2 regions of the Nocardiopsis sp. iso_186 genome follow, and region 2 is predicted to be linked to the other one. Evidence: riboswitches for the same ligand, from Rfam matches in the RefSeq annotation. Region 2 holds a riboswitch; the other holds the start of a gene.
The links. A riboswitch is a leader RNA that binds a small molecule or an ion and turns the genes downstream of it on or off. The one in region 2 is predicted to bind glycine.

Region 1: another riboswitch for glycine. It lies ahead of gcvP (aminomethyl-transferring glycine dehydrogenase); the one in region 2 lies ahead of gcvT (glycine cleavage system aminomethyltransferase GcvT).

What each region holds. Positions count from the first base shown of each region.
Region 1 is NZ_CM149670.1:3,473,711-3,482,759, reverse strand. Features, by position in the region: gene AC0VYP_RS15255 (sugar phosphate nucleotidyltransferase) at 1-595, shown strand, start outside; gene AC0VYP_RS15250 (FHA domain-containing protein) at 894-1,424, shown strand; gene AC0VYP_RS15245 (bifunctional nuclease family protein) at 1,720-2,190, shown strand; gene AC0VYP_RS15240 (MerR family transcriptional regulator) at 2,433-3,041, shown strand; glycine riboswitch at 3,218-3,309, shown strand; gene gcvP (aminomethyl-transferring glycine dehydrogenase) at 3,413-6,292, shown strand; gene AC0VYP_RS15230 (tetratricopeptide repeat protein) at 6,500-7,645, shown strand; gene AC0VYP_RS15225 (hypothetical protein) at 7,784-8,371, opposite strand; gene AC0VYP_RS15220 (sensor histidine kinase) at 8,491-9,049, shown strand, end outside.
Region 2 is NZ_CM149670.1:1,001,343-1,010,391, reverse strand. Features, by position in the region: gene pip (prolyl aminopeptidase) at 1-933, opposite strand, end outside; gene AC0VYP_RS04565 (3-deoxy-7-phosphoheptulonate synthase) at 1,577-2,638, shown strand; glycine riboswitch at 2,758-2,858, shown strand; gene gcvT (glycine cleavage system aminomethyltransferase GcvT) at 3,001-4,116, shown strand; gene gcvH (glycine cleavage system protein GcvH) at 4,244-4,624, shown strand; gene AC0VYP_RS04550 (serine hydroxymethyltransferase) at 4,629-5,903, shown strand; gene AC0VYP_RS04545 (L-serine ammonia-lyase) at 6,063-7,472, shown strand; gene AC0VYP_RS04540 (VOC family protein) at 7,892-8,263, opposite strand; gene AC0VYP_RS04535 (hypothetical protein) at 8,526-8,789, shown strand; gene AC0VYP_RS04530 (haloacid dehalogenase-like hydrolase) at 8,822-9,049, shown strand, end outside.

The sequences.
Region 1 (9,049 bases), 2.5 Mb from region 2:
CGTGGAGAACGAGCGGGCCCTGCTGGTGGTGCTCGACCTGGTAGCTGCGGAACGTCGCGGCGGAAAGGTGGCGTTGCCCGTCACCACGACCAGGGTCGCCGAGAAGGTGGCGAACTTCCACGGGGTCGGCGTGGTCTGGACCCCGACGGCCACCGACGAGCTCACCAAGGCCGCCATGGCCGATGACATCGTGTTCGCTGCGGACGGCCGGGGCGGGTTCATCCTGCCGGAGTTCTCCCGGACCTCCGATGCGATCGCGGCGTTCGTCCGGTTGGTCGGCCTGGTGGCCCGCACCAAGTTGTCGCTCAGCCAGATCGACGACCGTATCCCGCGGGCGCACCTGTTGCGTCGTTCGGTGCCCACCCCCTGGGCGGTCAAGGGCAGCGTGATGCGTGAGGTGGTGGAGGCCGCGGAGGGCCGCGAGATCGACACCACCGACGGGGTCAGGGTCCTGGAGCCCGACGGTTCCTGGGCGCTTGTCCTGCCCGACACCGCCGAGGCGGTGACGCACCTGTGGGCCGAGGGGCCCGATGCCGACACCGCCCAGCGGTTGCTTGAGGAGTGGGCGGCCGTGGTCGAACGGGCCGAGGGTTAGGCCGCGGCCGGGCGGGTACTCGTCCGGCCGGCGCGCGTCCGGTGAAAGCCGTGCCGGGCGCGCGCTCGCGGTACGGTCCGACCCGCGGAACTCCCCAGGACGGCGCAGGTGTGGACAGCGCACAGATATGGTTTAGAGTCGAGTGCTCCTGGTGTAAGAGATGGTGAAAAAGGGGCGATTGCGCGGGATGAGAACGTGAGGCATGAAGCCTGACGGTGCGGCGGACGACGCCGCCGTAACCTGTTGATCACCAGCCGAATCAAGGACCGCCCCGTGCGGTAGGAGGCCGAGCCGACCTATGTCGAGCGTTTACTGCACGCAGTGCGGTCACGCCGTTGCGGACGATGCCCGTTTCTGCTCTAACTGCGGTTCCCCCATCAACAAGTCCGGGGGAGACCAACCGCGCGAGCGCATCGGCGAGACGACGTCCACCATCTCCATCTCCGGCATCCAGGCGCTGGAAGCCGAGAGCGACGGCGCGGACGAGGTGGGGCACGACCCCGCGGCCGTGGAGGCGCTCCCGGCGGGCACCGCGCTCCTCGTCGTCAAACGAGGTCCCAACGCGGGAAGCCGTTTCCTGCTGGACAAGGACGTCACCACGGCGGGGCGTCACCCCAACAGCGACATCTTCCTCGACGACGTGACCGTCTCGCGGCGGCACGTCGAGTTCTATCGCCGCGGTGGTTCCTTCGGGGTCCGTGACGTCGGCAGCCTCAACGGCACCTACGTCAACCGTGAGCGCATCGACGAGGCCGAGCTCGGCGGTGGCGACGAGGTCCAGATCGGCAAGTTCCGCCTGGTCCTGCTGACCAACCCGCGACGGGGCTGAGTCGCGCACACGAACGGGTGGGGGCGGAGGCATTTCCGGCCCCACCCGGATCACAGGTTTGCACCTCTCCCAACTCGGACAACCTTCTAGGGAAGACCGCTGCCGAGTGCGCGTGTGTCGGGGTGCCAACCACAGTTCCCGGCTCCGGGCAACTGCGCGTCGGGGGAGCGGGGGCCACCATGTCCCGCCCTGGACGGTTCGTGCGGATCTCGGCGGTGTACCGTGAAAGACGGAGCAGAGCGCACCCTGGGGTGTGTGTCCCTCCGAACGCGACGAGTCGTGGGACGGAGCCGCAGTGAAGCACATGGAGGTCGTCGGCGTCCGGGTCGAGATGCCCGCCAACCAACCGATTGTCCTACTCAAGGAGACCGATGGGGAGCGCTACCTCCCCATCTGGATCGGCGCGGTGGAAGCCACCGCGATCGCTCTTGCGCAGCAGGGCGTCAAGCCTGCCCGTCCCCTCACCCACGACCTGTTCCGCGATGTCCTGGACGCGTTGGACGCCACGTTGACCACGGTCAACATCACGGCCCTGGAGAACGGGATCTTCTACGCCGACCTGGTGTTCTCCAACGGTGTGGAGGTCAGCGCCCGCCCCTCCGACTCCATCGCGCTGGCGTTGCGCACGGGTACGCCGATCTATGCCCGTGACGACGTCATCGAGGAGGCCGGAGTGCCGATCCCCGATGAGCAGGAAGACGAGGTCGAGCGCTTCCGGGAGTTCCTCGACAACATCACTCCCGAGGACTTCGGCCGGACCACGTAGGCAGCCGTGACACCGCGTTGGCCCGTCAGACACCGCGGAGGACGACCATTCCGCGGTGCTTCGGCGAGCCGGTCGTTCCCCGGGATGCGACCCGGACGAAAGAACGTGAAGCGCGACGCGCCGAGGGCTGTCGTTGACGCTGTCCATGCCACCGGCTTACCGTCACTGTTGAAGCAACCTGCGGCGTCTCGCGTTATCTCCCCTTGTCAAACCGCCGCAGGTCGAGGAGCCGGAGGTTCGGCGTGGCGGTTATCAGCGGCAAGCAGCAAGCCTCCGACCACAGGCGGTCAGCCGTGCGGTTGGCCGGTGAGCAGGGCCTGCTGTGCGAACAGGACGTAGTGGGGCTGCCAATGGACGTCGGATACCGTGGACCCGCGGCCTGTGCGGCCGCGGGTATCACGTACCGTCAGCTCGATTACTGGGCGAGAACCCGGCTGGTCGAGCCCAGCGTCAGCGTGTCCGAGGACACGGTCGGCCAGCGCCTGTACAGCTTCCGCGACATCCTTGTCCTCAAGGTGGTCAAACGCCTCTTGGACACCGGGATCTCGCTCCAGCAGATTCGTACGGCGGTGGACCACCTGCGCCACCGCAACATCGCCGATCTCGCCCAGGTCACCCTCATGAGCGACGGGGTCAGCGTCTACGAGTGCACCTCGCCCAACGAGGTCGTGGACCTGCTCCAGGGCGGACAGGGCGTGTTCGGCATCGCGTTGGGGCGTGTCTGGCGTGAACTGGAAGGAAGCCTGAGCGAACTCCAGGGCGAGAACCTGTCGGCGGCCGACGCGCGGTCGGCGGACCCCCATCCCGGCGACGAGCTGGCCCGTCGGCGCCGCGAGCGCCGCACCGGCTGATCCGCAACCGCGCCGGCGACTTCCGGCGCGGATCCGGGGGCCAAGCGACGCGCAACCGGGTTTCCGGCGGGGCCGGGCGTGTGACCCGCTTCTCGCCACCGCGGGCACGGGCCCGATAGCACGGTCAGTACGATGGCTATGGCAGAGTACGCCACAGTTTCAGTACGAACAGCCGTTGATACCGCACGGGAGAGACCCCGACCACGGGGCGCCGACGGGGCAAGACTCCCCAGCTAACCTCTCAGGCACCAAGGACCGTGTGGATAGGCACTCTGGAGCACCACGCCCGCGGCGCGCCCGCGGTCACCGTGGGTGACAGAGGGGGAGACCAGGAGCAAGCCGCTCGTCGGCCCAGCGACCAGGAGGTCTCCATGCCGGATCAGCACGTCCCCGCGTACCGCGCTCCCGCCACCGTCTTCGCCGACCGCCACATCGGCCCCGACGAGGTCGAGCGCGCGGTCATGCTGGAGGCGGTGGGGTACGGCTCCACCGCGGAGCTGATGGCCGCTGCCGTCCCCAGCAGCATCCTGAGCGCTCCCGGAGCGCCGGCCGCCCTGGGCCTGCCCGAGCCCGCCAGCGAGACCGAGGCGCTGGCCGAACTGCGCGCGCTGGCCGACACCAACCAGGTACTCGTCTCGATGATCGGCCAGGGCTACTACGACACCGTCGTCCCCCCGGTCATCCTGCGCAACATCATGGAGAACCCGGCCTGGTACACCGCTTATACGCCCTACCAGCCCGAGATCTCCCAGGGCCGCCTCGAGGCACTGCTCAACTTCCAGACCATGGTTGCCGACCTCACCGGCCTGCCGGTCTCCGGCGCCTCCCTCCTGGACGAGGCGACCGCAGCCGCGGAGGCCATGACGCTGGCCCGGCGCGCCACCAAGAGCAAGAGCGCCAGTTTCGTCGTCAACTCCAACGTCTTCGGTCAGACCCTTGCGGTGCTGCGGACCCGTGCCGAGCCGCTGGGAATCGACGTCGTGGTCGCCGATCTGTCCGACGGTCTGCCCGAAGGCGACATCTTCGGTGTGCTCGTGCAGTACCCGGCTGCCTCCGGCGAGGTCCGCGACCCCCGGCCGCTCATCGAAGCCGCCCACGAGCGCGGCGCGCTGGCCGTGGTCGCGGCCGACATCCTGGCTCTCACCGTGCTGACCTCGCCCGGTGGGCTGGGCGCGGACATCGCGGTCGGCTCTACACAGCGCTTCGGCGTTCCCATGGGCTTCGGTGGTCCGCACGCCGGCTACATGTCGGTTCGCGAAGGACTCCAGCGCCAGCTTCCCGGCCGTCTGGTCGGAGTGTCGGTGGACGCCGCGGGCAACCCTGCCTACCGCCTGGCCCTGCAGACCCGCGAACAGCACATCCGTCGCGAGAAGGCCACCAGCAACATCTGCACCGCCCAAGTGCTGCTGGCCAACATGGCCGGGATGTACGCCGTCTACCACGGCCCCCGGGGACTGCGGGCAATCGCCGAGCGTGTCCACGGTCGGGCCGTCCTGCTGGCGGCCGGACTGCGTTCCGCCGGGGTCGAGGTGCTCACCGACTCCTTCTTCGACACCCTGCGGGTGCGCGTTCCCGGCCGGGCCGACGCCGTCGTCGAGGCCGCCCGCGAGGCGGGCGTCAACCTGTTCCGGGTGGACGCCGACACCGTGGGCATCTCCTGCGACGAGACCACCACCTCCGGACACGTCGCCCTGGTACTGAACGCGTTCGGGGCCAGAGTGCCCAACGACGCGGCCCCGGCGGCCCCGGTGCTGCCCGCCGCGCTGGCCAGGGAGGTCAACTACCTCGCCCATCCCGTGTTCAACACCCACCGCAGCGAGACCTCGCTGCTGCGCTACATGCGCCGACTGGCCGACAAGGACCTGGCCCTGGACCGCACGATGATCCCCCTGGGCTCGTGCACCATGAAGCTCAACGCCACGGCCGAGATGGAAGCCGTGACCTGGCCGGAGTTCGCCGGTCTGCACCCCTTCGCGCCGCTGGAGCAGGCGGCCGGCCTGGTGCGCGTCGTGCGCGACCTGGAGACGTGGTTGGCCGAGGTCACCGGCTACGACGCGGTGTCCCTGCAGCCCAACGCGGGTTCGCAGGGGGAGCTCGCCGGCCTGCTGGCCATTCGGGAGTACCACCGCTCCCGTGGTGACGCCGCACGCGAGGTCTGCCTGATCCCCAGCTCCGCGCACGGCACCAATGCCGCCAGCGCCATCATGGCGGGCATGCGCGTCACCGTGGTCGCCTGCGACGAGGGCGGCAACATCGACCTCGACGACCTGCGCGCCAAGATCGCCAAGACCGGTGACGCGCTGGCGGCGATCATGGTGACCTATCCGTCCACGCACGGCGTGTACGAGGACACCATCACCGAGGTGTGCCGTCTGGTGCACGAGGGCGGCGGCCAGGTATACGTGGACGGCGCCAACCTCAACGCCCTCGTCGGCTGGGCCAAGCCGGGCGAGTTCGGCGCCGACGTCAGCCACCTCAACCTGCACAAGACCTTCTGTATCCCGCACGGCGGCGGAGGCCCGGGGGTCGGTCCGGTGGCGGTGCGCGCGCACCTCGCCGACTTCCTGCCCAACCACCCCGCCCAGTCCGAGGCGGGCCCCTACACCGGCGTCGGCCCGGTCTCGGCCGCCCCGTTCGGTTCGGCGGGCATCCTGCCGATTTCCTGGGCCTACATCCGGATGATGGGGGAGGAGGGGCTGCGCGCGGCCACCGAGACCGCGGTGCTGGCCGCCAACTACGTCGCCAAGCGGCTGGCCCCCCACTACCCGGTGCTGTACGCGGGTACCGACGGCCTCGTGGCCCACGAGTGCATCATCGACATCCGCGGTCTGCAGAAGGCGACCGGTATCTCCAACGACGACCTCACCAAGCGGCTCATCGACTACGGGTTCCACGCCCCCACGATGTCCTTCCCGGTGGCCGGCACCCTGATGATCGAACCCACGGAGAGCGAGGACCTGGCAGAGCTGGACCGCTTCGTCAACGCGATGGTCGCGATCCGCGCCGAGATCGACCGGGTCGCCGACGGCTCATACGAGCGGGAGGACAATCCGCTCAAGAACGCCCCGCACACCGCGGAGGCGCTGACCGCCGACGACTGGAAGCACGCCTACAGCCGGTCAGAGGCCGCCTACCCGGTGCCCTCGCTGCGCCGGTCCAAGTACTGGGTCCCGGTGGCGCGTATCGACCAGGCGTTCGGCGACCGGAACCTGGTCTGCTCCTGCCCGCCGCCCGAGGCGTTCGAGGAGTAACCGCTGCGGCGCGGTGGCGGCAGCCCGTTCCGACGGTGCCGTCGCCACCGCGATCCGATCGACACCGCCTTTCAATGATCTACAACGTAAAGACGGCGGATTTGTCGCGTCGATCTTCCCGCGGACAGGCCTGTCCTGTTCTCTGCGGCGGACACAGCGGTTAGGCTCCCAACCGAGCCACTCAACCCCCTGCGTGGAAAGCGAATCATGACCGCCATGTCCGGCACCCCCCTGGATTCCGACGCAGGAGATTCCGACTTCGCGAGCCTGTGCGACCAGGCTCGCGACCTCGCCGAGGCCGGCCACCTGCGCCGCGCCGCCGCGATCTACGAACGGGTCGCCGCCGAGGCCGGGCCGTCCCGCCGGGCCCAGGCGTCCCTCGGACTGGCCGTGGTGCACGAACAACTCGGCGATCCTGCTGCCGCGCGCCGCGCGGATGAGAATGCGGTGGCCACCGGCCACCCCGAATTCGGTCCGCGCGCCGCCTACCACCTGGCGCTCCTCCACGAACGCGCCGGCGCGGCAGCCGAGGAGGCCGCGGCCTGGCGACAGGTCCTGGCCTTCGACAACGAGCGCTACCTCCAGGCCGCCCATCGCGGACTCGCGCGGCTGGCCGAGGAGCGCGGTGACGAGCAGGGAGCAGACCAACACTGGCAGTTGGCGCTGGAGGGGCAGGACGCCGCCGTGGTGGCCGCCACCGCTCACGACTACGCACGCGGGCTCCTGGCGCGCGGCGCGGTGACGCGGGCCGAAGAGGTCATCGCCCGGGGGCTCGCGGCGCAGGAGGACCCGGCCCTGCGCGTCCTGCTGGGTGCGGTGCACGTCGAGCGTGCGATCGCCGAGTTCGGTGCCGCCACGGCAGGGGGACCCGGCGGGCTCGACCCGATGGACACCGGTGTCGCCTACGAACTTCTGGCCCGCCTCCTGGCGGTACGCGGTGACGCCGACACCTCCGCGACCGCATGGGAGGAGGGGCTGGACCACCGTGATCCTTCCGTGGCAGCCGAGGTACGCACCCGGCTGCGCCGCGGTTTCCTCGTGCCCGACGCCGAGGACGCCGACACCGAGCCCGCTCCGTCCTGGTGGGACCCCTACCTGGAGGCGGCGGTCGCCCAGGACAGTGTGCCCATGCTCGCGGGGGAGCTCTTCCTGGCACTCGACCAGCTCTACAGCCACTTGGCGCTGCCCCATGCCAGCGGCGAGGCCCGGGCGGCTGCGCTGCGCGCCGTTGTGGAGCAGGCGGTCCGAGCACCCGGCGAGTACGTGTGGGGCCGTGCCCTGCACGACGATTTCCGTGAGCGGTTGCGCCGGGCGACCGGTGGTGACGTCCTGCCCCCGGGCTGGCCCGACTAGCGCAGCTCTCCGGTTGCCCCGCCCGGGGAAACGGCCAGTACGCCCCTGGAGAGCCGGTCGGCGCGTAGTTCGGTGGTCGCGCCCCGGGAGAGGGGCGGGCATTGGCGTCCGATCCGGCGACCGACGGCGTGCCTTCGCTCAGGTTCTCACGCGTTCTGTCTCCTCGGCCGCGGTGCCGTCGCCGAGCGAGAGCACGCCCTTCGCGATTCCCCACCCTGCAATGATCGTGTTGACCAGCATGAAGATCGAGAGCGGCGCGTAGAAACCCGACAGCGCCTGAACGCGTTCGGGATCGCCGACGAACCAGATCATCGCCCACAGTACGCCCGCCCCGATCGCGGCGGCCACCGAACCACGGGCCCAGGCCACGGCTTCGTGGCGAACGCGCGCCGCTCCCTTGCGGGGGGCCTTCGTCGGAGCCGGGCCGCCGGCGAAACGGTGCGCGAAGCGCACGTCGGCCCAGGCGATCACGCTGTGCCCGTACGCCACGGTGAACCCCAGGTACAGCACGCCCACGCCGTGGCTCCACTCGGCGGTGGCCCCCTTGGCCAGGTGCACCGTGATGACCGACAGCAGAAGTACGTCCAGCACCGGAACCAGCAGGAACAGGGCGGCGCTCAGCACGCGCATCCGCAGCAGGTAGCGCGTGGCGAGTCCGCCGAGCACCAGCACCCAGAACAGCGCCTCGCAGATCACGATCGCGGCCACGACCACGGCGTCTCCCATCACTCGTCGGTCCCACCACTGTGCTCACCCGCCCGGGAAGGGGCATCGGCCGAGGGGAGGACGATCCGCTCCTTCTTTCGATGGACGCGCACAGAGGACCGACGTGCTGTGATGGGGGTATGCGTGACGGATCCTGGCGGCAGCTGGTCGATCGGCGGATCCTCTGGGGACGCCTGTACCTGGGCAGCACCCTGTGGGCGGTGACCCACCTGATCATGGGACTGGTGCTGTGGAGTCTGGGCGCCTACGCGGCCCGTCCGTGGCCCCAGCCGGTCTGGTTGCTGGTGCCGCTGGTCGTCGTCTGCGCCGCCCTGTTGCTGCGCCGGACCGCTCCGGGAGTGGGACTGGCGGTCGGCACGGTCGTGGTGCTGGTGGACCTGGTACTGCTGGGGCCATCGGTCTGGGTGCTCATCACCTACGGGGATCTGTTGTACGCGATCGCGGCGTGGGGCCGGCGGAGGTTGGCCTATTGGTCGTTCGCGGTGTTCACCGTGCTCGGTCTGCTCCTGTTCGTGACCGGGGTCTTTTCTGTGGCCGGCGGATACTACCCGGGAGGGCCGCTCGGCCTGCTGCAGACCGCCGGCCTCTATGTGGTGATGTTCCACGTCCCCATGATCAGTGGTCTGACCATCCGGGAGCACCGGATGCGCGCGGAGCTGGAGCGTCAGCGTGCCGGAC
Region 2 (9,049 bases):
CTCGATCAGCTGGTGCAGGATCCCCGGCTCGCTGAAGGCGTGCCCGGCATCATCGACCAGGTGGAACTCCGCCTCCGGCCAGGCCCGGTGGAGATCGAAGGCCGTGGTGGCCGGGGTGCACACGTCATAGCGCCCCTGCACGATCACCCCCGGGATGGCAGCGAGCTTTCCGGCGTTCTCGATGAGCTGGCCCGGGGTGAAGAAGCCGCCGTGTACGAAGAAGTGGTTCTCGATCCGCGCGAAGGCCAGCGCGTAGTCGGCCTGGGCGTGCTTGGCGCGCACCTTCTCGTCGGGACGCAGGGTGATCGTGGACCCCTCCCAAACACTCCAGGCCCTCGCCGCTTCCAGCCTGACATCGCGATCGGGGGAATTGAGCCGCTCCGAGTACGCCCCGATCAAGTCGTCGCGTTCCTCGACGGGAATCGGGGCGAGGTAGGACTCCCACACGTCCGGGAACAAGAACGACGCGCCACTCTGGTAGAACCAGCGCAGTTCCTCGTTGCGCAAGGTGAAGATTCCGCGCACGATGATCTCGCTCACCCGTTCAGGGTGCTGTTCGGCGTAGGCCAGGGCCAGCGCGCTCCCCCACGAGCCGCCGAAGACCTGCCACTGGTCCGCCCCGGTCATCACTCGCAGGCGCTCGATGTCGCCGACGAGACTCCAGGTGGTGTTGGCGTGCAGTTGGGTGTCCATTCGGCTGGCGTGCGGGGTACTGCGCCCGCAGTTGCGCTGGTCGAAGAGCAGGACACGGTAACGCTGGGGATCGAACAGACGACGGTGGTCGGGCGAACAGCCCGCCCCAGGGCCGCCGTGCAAAAAGACCACCGGTTTGCCCGCGGGATTTCCCGCGAGCTCCCAGTAGATCCGGTTGCCGTCGCCGACATCGAGCATGCCGCTGTCATACGGCTCGATGGGCGGATACAGCGTGCGCATGGAAAGCGCCCTTCTTTCAACGAGGCTTGGGGTGGTCGTGGCAGGAGCCGGGCGTCAGGAGAGGCTGGTCTCAACAAACGGTGCGAACACGCAGACGCAGGCGGGCACGCCGGCGCCGCACTGCTCACCGTGGGCGATCATCTCCTCGGCACGTGAGCGGCTGCGGACGCGGGGAGCCGGCGTGAACGGCACCGAAACCTTTCGGCTTCGTCCGGCAGCAGGACCGCCCTGCCGCGGGGGTACGCGGGGGAGGAAGCCGTGACCGCGCTCCCCGATCGGGGCAGCGGGCAGGGGCCGGAGCGCAACGGTGGGGCACACATGGCGCAGGCCGGCTCTGCGGGGTGGTTGACGGGGCAGCGCGCCCACCCGTGCGGTATCGGCTGGAGACCGTCTGACGGCCGGACCGCCAAGGATCCTGACCGTCGCACAACTCGTCCATCGGACTCATCCTAGAGGTGCGACACCCCGCGATCCGTCGAAACCACCGACGCCCGGGTACAGCCCGCCGCCTCCTACCCTCCGTGGCGTCTCCGGGTATTGGTCACCGTCTCGGGGATCGAATCAGCCGGGGTCGGGGAAAGATCAACAAAGCAGACCGCGTTAGGGTCGAGTGAGTCACCAGGGGAACGAGGACGAGGAACCCATGCCCAGTACCAATGACACGCGTGTAGACAGCTACCAGCCGCTCGTTGCCCCGCGCGACATCCTGGCCGAGCTGCCGATGGGCCCAGAGCGTGCCGCCTTGATCGAGGACGCCCGCTCCGAGGTCAAACGCGTGCTCGACGGCGAGGACGACCGGCTCCTGGTCATCGTGGGTCCGTGCTCGGTGCACGACCCCGCATCCGCCCTGGACTACGCCCGCCGTCTCAAGGCGCTGACGCCCTCCGTGCGCTCGGAGTTGTGCGTGGTCATGCGGGTCTACTTCGAGAAGCCGCGCACGACGCTGGGCTGGAAGGGCCTGATCAACGACCCGGGCCTCGACGACAGCTACGACGTCCACCGCGGCCTGCGCACCGCCCGCAAACTGCTGCTGGACATCGCCTCGCTGGGCGTGGTCTCCGGCACCGAGTTCCTCGACCCCATCACTCCGCAGTACATCGCCGACGTCGTGGCCTGGGGTGCCATCGGGGCGCGCACCACCGAGAGCCAGGTCCACCGTCAGCTCGGCAGTGGCCTGAGCATGCCCGTCGGCTTCAAGAACGGCACCGACGGAGACGTCCAGGTCGCCGTGGACGCCGTAGGGGCGTCGGGCGCCTCCCACACCTTCTTCGGGATCGACCCCAGCGGAGCGGGCGCCGTCGTGACCACGTCGGGCAACCCCGACTGCCATGTCATCCTGCGGGGCGGGCGCTCCGGCCCCAACTACGATGCCGACCAGGTGGGTGCGGCACTGGAGACCATCGCGGCTGCCGGACTGCCACGACGGCTGATGATCGACGCCAGTCATGCCAACAGCGGCAAGGACCACACCCGTCAGCCGGGCGTGGCCGAGGCCATCGCAGCCCAGGTTGCCGAGGGGCAGCGCGGCATCACCGGTGTCATGCTGGAGAGCTTCCTGGTGGCCGGTGCGCAGAAGCTCGGCGACCCCGCCGATCTGACCTACGGCCAGAGCATCACCGACAAGTGCATGGACTGGGAGACCACGGAGAGCGTGCTCACCGGGCTCGCCGAAGCCGTGCGCAGTCGCCGCAAGGTCAACGTCTGACCGGCTACCCCGCGACCGGGGTGTGCCGCGCCGACTGCAACAGTGAACGCGCGTTACACCCCGGCGGGGACGGTCCCAGATCGGTCTGGCTGCGCGCTGCTAGGCTGGGTCCCACTCGATGACCCTGTGCGGGAGAGTGTCCGCCGCAGCCAGCGCGGACCGCCGAAGGAGCAAACCCTCCCCAGAGAACCTCTCAGGCGCGATGGACCGCACGGGCGAGAACACTCTGGAAAGCAGGGGCGCGCATGCCCCTCGCCGAAGGTGCAAGCCGCCGTGTGCGGTGAACCTCTCAGGCACAGATGACAGAGGGGGAGGATGGGAGTCCACAGCCCTGTCCGCGTCCATCCCCGCCAGGAGTGCTCATGAGTCAGGCCCCCGAAGGTGCCCGCACCACCCCGCTGCACCAGACCCACCAAGCGTTGAACGCCAATCTGGTTGATTTCGCCGGTTGGCTGATGCCCCTGCGCTACGCCAGCGAGGCCGCCGAGCACAAGGCCGTGCGTGAGGCCGCGGGCCTGTTCGACCTTTCCCACATGGGCGAGCTTCTGGTACGCGGTGCGGGCGCGGCCTCCTTCCTCGACTACGCACTGGTGGGCCACCTCTCCGCTGTCACCCCGGGCCGCGCGCGTTACACCATGATCACCGCTGAGCACGGCGGCGTCATCGACGACCTGATCGTCTACCGCCTCGCCGAGGACGAGTACCTGATCGTGGCCAACGCCTCCAACAGCGACACGGTCTTCGCCGCGCTGACCGAGCGTGCGTCCGGCTTCGACGTGGTGCTTGCCGACGAATCGAGCGAGTACGCCCTCATCGCCGTCCAGGGCCCCAGGGCCGTGGAGATCCTGGCTCCGCTGACCGACGCCGACCTGTCCACCATCAAGTACTACGCCGGGTACCGCCACACCGTCGCAGGTCAGCCCGTACTGTTGGCGCGTACGGGCTACACCGGCGAGGACGGCTTCGAGATCTTCGTGAAGCCCGGTTCCGACGCCCCCGCGGTGTGGGACGCCCTTCTCAAGGCCGGCGAGCCCGCCGGGCTGATCCCAGCCGGACTGTCCGCCCGCGACACCCTGCGCCTGGAGGCCGGGATGCCGCTGTACGGCAATGAGCTCAGCCTGGACCGCACCCCCTACGAGGCCGGCCTGGGCCGCGTCGTCAAACTCGACAAGCCCGACGACTTCGTCGGTCGCGCGGCACTGACCGCCCGGGCCGACAGCGGTCCCACCCACACCCTCGTTGGCCTCGTCGGCCGCGGCCGACGGGTACCGCGCAAGGGCTACGACGTTCTGCGCGACGGTGTTTCTGTGGGAACCGTCACTAGCGGAGCCCCCTCCCCCTCCATCGGCAAACCCATCGCGGTCGCCTACGTGGAGGCCGGAACCGACCTGTCCAGCGGAGAGTTCGCAGTGGACGTTCGGGGACGCGCCGAACCGATGGACGTGGTTCGGCTGCCCTTCTACAAGCGGGACAAGTAGTCTTCCGCGCGACTGGTGCGTCCACCCGCAACTCCTTGACGAGGCGGGACGGGACGACGCGGCACGGGGTGGCGCACGAGCCCCCCGGCCGCTGCTGAATAATGGACAACACTCCTGGAGAGTTGAATTGAGCGTTCCCGCGGAGCTGGGCTACACCAACGAGCACGAATGGGTCTCCGTCAAGGAGGGCGTCGCCACCGTCGGTATCACGGCCTTCGCCGCCGAAGCCCTGGGTGACATCGTCTACGTCGAGCCGCCCGAGGTCGGATCGACCCTGGAAGCAGGCACAACCTGCGGCGAGGTCGAGTCCCACAAGTCGGTGAGCGAGCTGTATGCGCCGGTCAATGGCGAGGTCGTCGAGGTCAACCAGGCCGCGGTAGACGAGCCGGAGCTGATCGGTTCGGACCCCTACAGTCAGGGGTGGCTGTTCAAGGTGGAGCTCTCCGAAGAGCCGGTCGATCTACTCACCCCGGAGCAGTACACACAGCTCACCGAAGGTGAAGGTTAACTTCATGACCGCCCAGAGCAATTCGCTCAACCAATCCCTGGCGCAGCTCGACCCCGAGGTCTCGGCCGCCGTGGACGCCGAGCTCGCTCGCCAGCGCGACACCCTGGAAATGATCGCCTCCGAGAACTTCGCTCCTCAGGCGGTTCTGGAGGCCCAGGGCACCGTTCTGACCAACAAGTACGCCGAGGGCTACCCTGGTCGCCGCTACTACGGCGGATGCGAGCATGTCAACGTCATCGAGCAGCTGGCCATCGACCGCGCAAAGTCGCTGTTCGGAGCCGAGTACGCCAACGTCCAGCCGCACTCGGGCGCGCAGGCCAACACGGCCGTGTACTTCGCGCTGCTCAAGCCGGGTGACACCATTTTGGGTCTGGACCTCGCGCACGGTGGGCACCTGACCCACGGCATGCGGATCAACTACTCCGGCAAGATCCTCAACGCCGTCGCCTACCACGTACGCGACTCCGACGGCACGGTCAACTACGACGAGGTCGAGGCGCTGGCCAAGGAGCACCAGCCCAAGATGCTCGTCGCGGGCTGGTCGGCTTATCCGCGCCAGCTCGACTTCGCCCGGTTCCGCGCCATCGCCGACCAGGTCGGTGCGATCCTGATGGTGGACATGGCGCACTTCGCGGGTCTGGTCGCAGCGGGCCTGCACCCCAACCCCGTCGAATACGCCGATATCGTCACGACCACCACCCACAAGACGCTGGGTGGCCCCCGCGGCGGACTGATCCTCGCCAAGTCCGAGTACGGCAAGAAGCTGAACTCGGCGGTCTTCCCGGGGATGCAGGGCGGACCGCTGGAGCACGTGATCGCGGCCAAGGCCGTGGCGTTGAAGGTCGCGGCGGGCGAGGAGTTCGCCGACCGTCAGCGGCGTACCATCGCCGGTGCCAAGATCCTGGCCGAGCGGCTCACCCGCCCGGACGCCACCGAGGTGGGGGTCAACGTCCTCACCGGCGGCACCGAGGTGCACCTGGTGCTGGTGGACCTGGTCAACTCAGCCCTCAACGGGCAGGAGGCCGAGGACCGGCTGCACGAGATCGGCATCACGGTCAACCGCAACGCCGTTCCCAATGACCCGCGTCCGCCCATGGTCACCTCCGGCCTGCGCATCGGTACTCCGGCGCTGGCCACCCGCGGCTTCGACGAGGCCGACTTCACCGAGGTCGCCGACATCATCGCCGAGGTGCTCAAGCCCACCTACGACGTCGAGGCGCTGCGTGCACGCGTTTCCGCGCTGGCAACCGCACACCCGCTCTACCCCGGCCTGAAATAACACCGGGTCTCTCCGAAAGGCGCCCACCGGCGCCTTCTCGGGCGCACACCTTTCGGGCGGGGCCCGGCCACAAGCCGCCCCCGCCCGTTCTGCGTAACGCCCCGAACCGGGGCAGCGCGACCTCTCCCGGCCAGAGCCGGCGACAAGTAAGGGGACGTGATGGCGATCAGCGTGTTCGACCTGTTCAAGGTCGGCATCGGACCGTCCAGCTCACACACCGTCGGGCCGATGAAGGCTGCTCGCACCTTCACCGCGGGGCTGCGCGCCGAAGGGCTGCTGGAACGGGTGGTGCGGGTACGCGCCGAACTGTACGGCTCTCTCGCCCTGACCGGTAAAGGGCACGGCAGTGACACCGCCGTCATCCTCGGTCTGCTCGGCGAGACCCCCGAGGGCGTGGACGTGGACGCCGTTCCCCGGCTGCTGGCCGAGGTCACCAGGCGGGACGGCCTCGCACTGGACGGCACGCACGAAATTGGCTTCTCCCCGAAGACGGACGTGGACTTTCGCCGCAAGGAGAGCCTGCCCGGCCACCCCAACGGGATGCGCTTCGTCGCTCTGGACGCAGAAGGCGCCGAGTTGAGCGCTAAGGTCTACTACTCGGTGGGCGGTGGCTTCGTAGTGGACGAGGAGGCTGCCGGCGCGGATCGGATCAAGCCCGACGACACCCCGTTGCCGCTCCCCTTCGCCACCGCTGAAGAACTGTTGACGCTGTGCCGGGAAACCGGCAGGTCGATCAGCTCCGTGATGCTCGCCAACGAGGCGGCGTTCGGCAGGTCTCCCGAACAGGTTCGCGTGGAGCTGCTGGAAATCTGGCAGGCGATGCGCCAGTGCGTACGGCGCGGGGTGACCACCGAGGGCACTCTTCCGGGCGGCCTGAAGGTGCCCAGACGCGCCAACCGGCTCTACCGACAGCTCGGCGGCAGTTGCGACGATTCCGGGCTGCTGCGCCCAGGCGCACCGCACGACTCCGATCCGATGCGCGGCAGCGACTGGATCACCCTCTACGCACTCGCGGTCAACGAGGAGAACGCGGCGGGCGGACGCGTGGTGACCGCCCCCACCAACGGCGCTGCCGGGATCGTCCCTGCCGTGATGCACTATTACGAGCACTTCACCCCCGGCGCCAGCCAGGAGGGGATCGTGCGCTTCATGCTGACCGCGGGAGCCATCGGCATCCTGTTCAAGGAGAACGCCTCGATCTCCGGTGCGGAGGTCGGCTGCCAGGGCGAGGTCGGCTCGGCCTCGTCGATGGCGGCGGCCGGACTGGTGGAAACGCTGGGCGGTACTCCCGAGCAGGTCGAGAACGCCGCGGAGATCGCCATGGAACACAATCTCGGTCTGACCTGCGATCCGATCGGCGGCCTGGTACAGGTGCCCTGTATCGAGCGCAACGCGCTGGCCTCGGTCAAGGCGATCACCGCGGCCAAGATCGCCCTGCGCGGCGACGGGAGCCATTTCGTATCGCTGGACAAGGTCATCAGGACGATGCGCGACACCGGTCGCGACATGATGGACAAGTACAAGGAGACCAGCCGCGGGGGCCTGGCCGTCAACGTCATCGAGTGCTGAGCTGGTACAGCCCCCCCCCGACGCACCACGGGCCTTCGTGGCCCGCCTCGCCGCGCAATGAATCCGTATCGCCTGGTCGGCACGACCAGGCGATACCGACCGTCACCGAGCACTACGACAGCATCGCCCAGCTGATTCCCCTTGGGGTGCCGGCGAATTTTCTTGTCAACCGCGCAAAATCGTCATGCTCTCCGCGGACGGGCGGTTGATCGACGCAGAACTGGCAGGACGCTTCGACCGTCCACTCAATAATTGTTCTACGAACAAAAGAATTATTTTCCACCCGATATCGCTCAGACCGGCTCAGCCGTTCCCGCGCAGTCCCTCATCGACGCTGAACGGCCCGGCGGCATTGTTCGCGGTCGGCCCCGACCGGTCTGGTCGTACTGCTCGGGCGCGGGGGAACGAGGCGCTCAGTCCTACTCACCCATGTGCATGACCTCCCAGAGGTGACCGTCCGGGTCCTGGAAACTCCAGCCGTACATTCCGTCCTGGTCGATGGGCTCGTTGGACGGGCTCCCACCGGTGGCGATGGCCTTGGTGACCAGGTCGTCCACTTCCTGGCGGCTCTCGGCACTCAACGCGAGGATCGCCTCGGTGTGCGTGCGGGCGTCGCAGATCTGCTTGGCGGTGAACGTCTGGAAGTAATCCTCGACGAGCAGCATCACGAAGATGTCGTCGCTGATCACCAGACATGCGGCGTTGTCGTCGCTGAACTGGGGATTGATGTCGAACCCGAGACCCGCGAAGAAGGTTGTGGACGCCTCCAGGTTGCTGACGGGCAGGTTCACGAAGATTTTTTTCGCCATAGCGGCAACGTAACAACCGACTACGACAGAACCGGCAGACCACGCCGCATTTTCTGGCCTGAAGAGATCACTCCTCTGGCCCGGCCTTTTCCTGATGGCCGCGGGCGGCTCCCCGATCGAGGAGAGACCCGGTTTTATTCGGCGATGTCGCTTTCTTCTCGTGGCACGCCCCGGGCGCTGCTGTCCGGTGACGTACTGGCGGAGTCGCTGTTCACGGCGGCCTTCCTGTTCGCCGGAGCCTTTCGTGCCGACTACGACCATGGGCTTCGGCCACTGGTTGGTGCGGCACGGCACCCCCGACCGGGCGGCCTGCTCACCGCCGGGCACGTTTGGTTCCCCAGGCGCCATGACGCTGACCGGTATCGGGGGCTCCACGGTCGAAGGCTGGATCGATCGCGCCGGACTCATCCAGCGTGTGGCGCCGACCGTCGGCCCGGCCCGGCAGAACGCCGTGGCCCTCCGGCTGTTGCGGGGCACGACGGTTCAGATAGGCGATCGGATAGCGTGATCGGGCATTCGGCACGACGGTAAGGGGCGGGCGTGGGCAAGCGGCTGGTGCTGTGGGACATCGACAAGACCCTCATCGACGTCGAGGGGATCGGGTGGTCGGTCTTCTGCACCGCCTTCACCGCCTTCAGCGGGATGCCCGACCACGTCACGACGCGCGGCCCCGGCCGCACCGAATGGCAGTGGTTCACCGACACCCTGGCGGCCAACGGCCTTTCCCATCGGGCCGACGAGTTTCCCGAGTTCCTGCGCCTGGAGGAT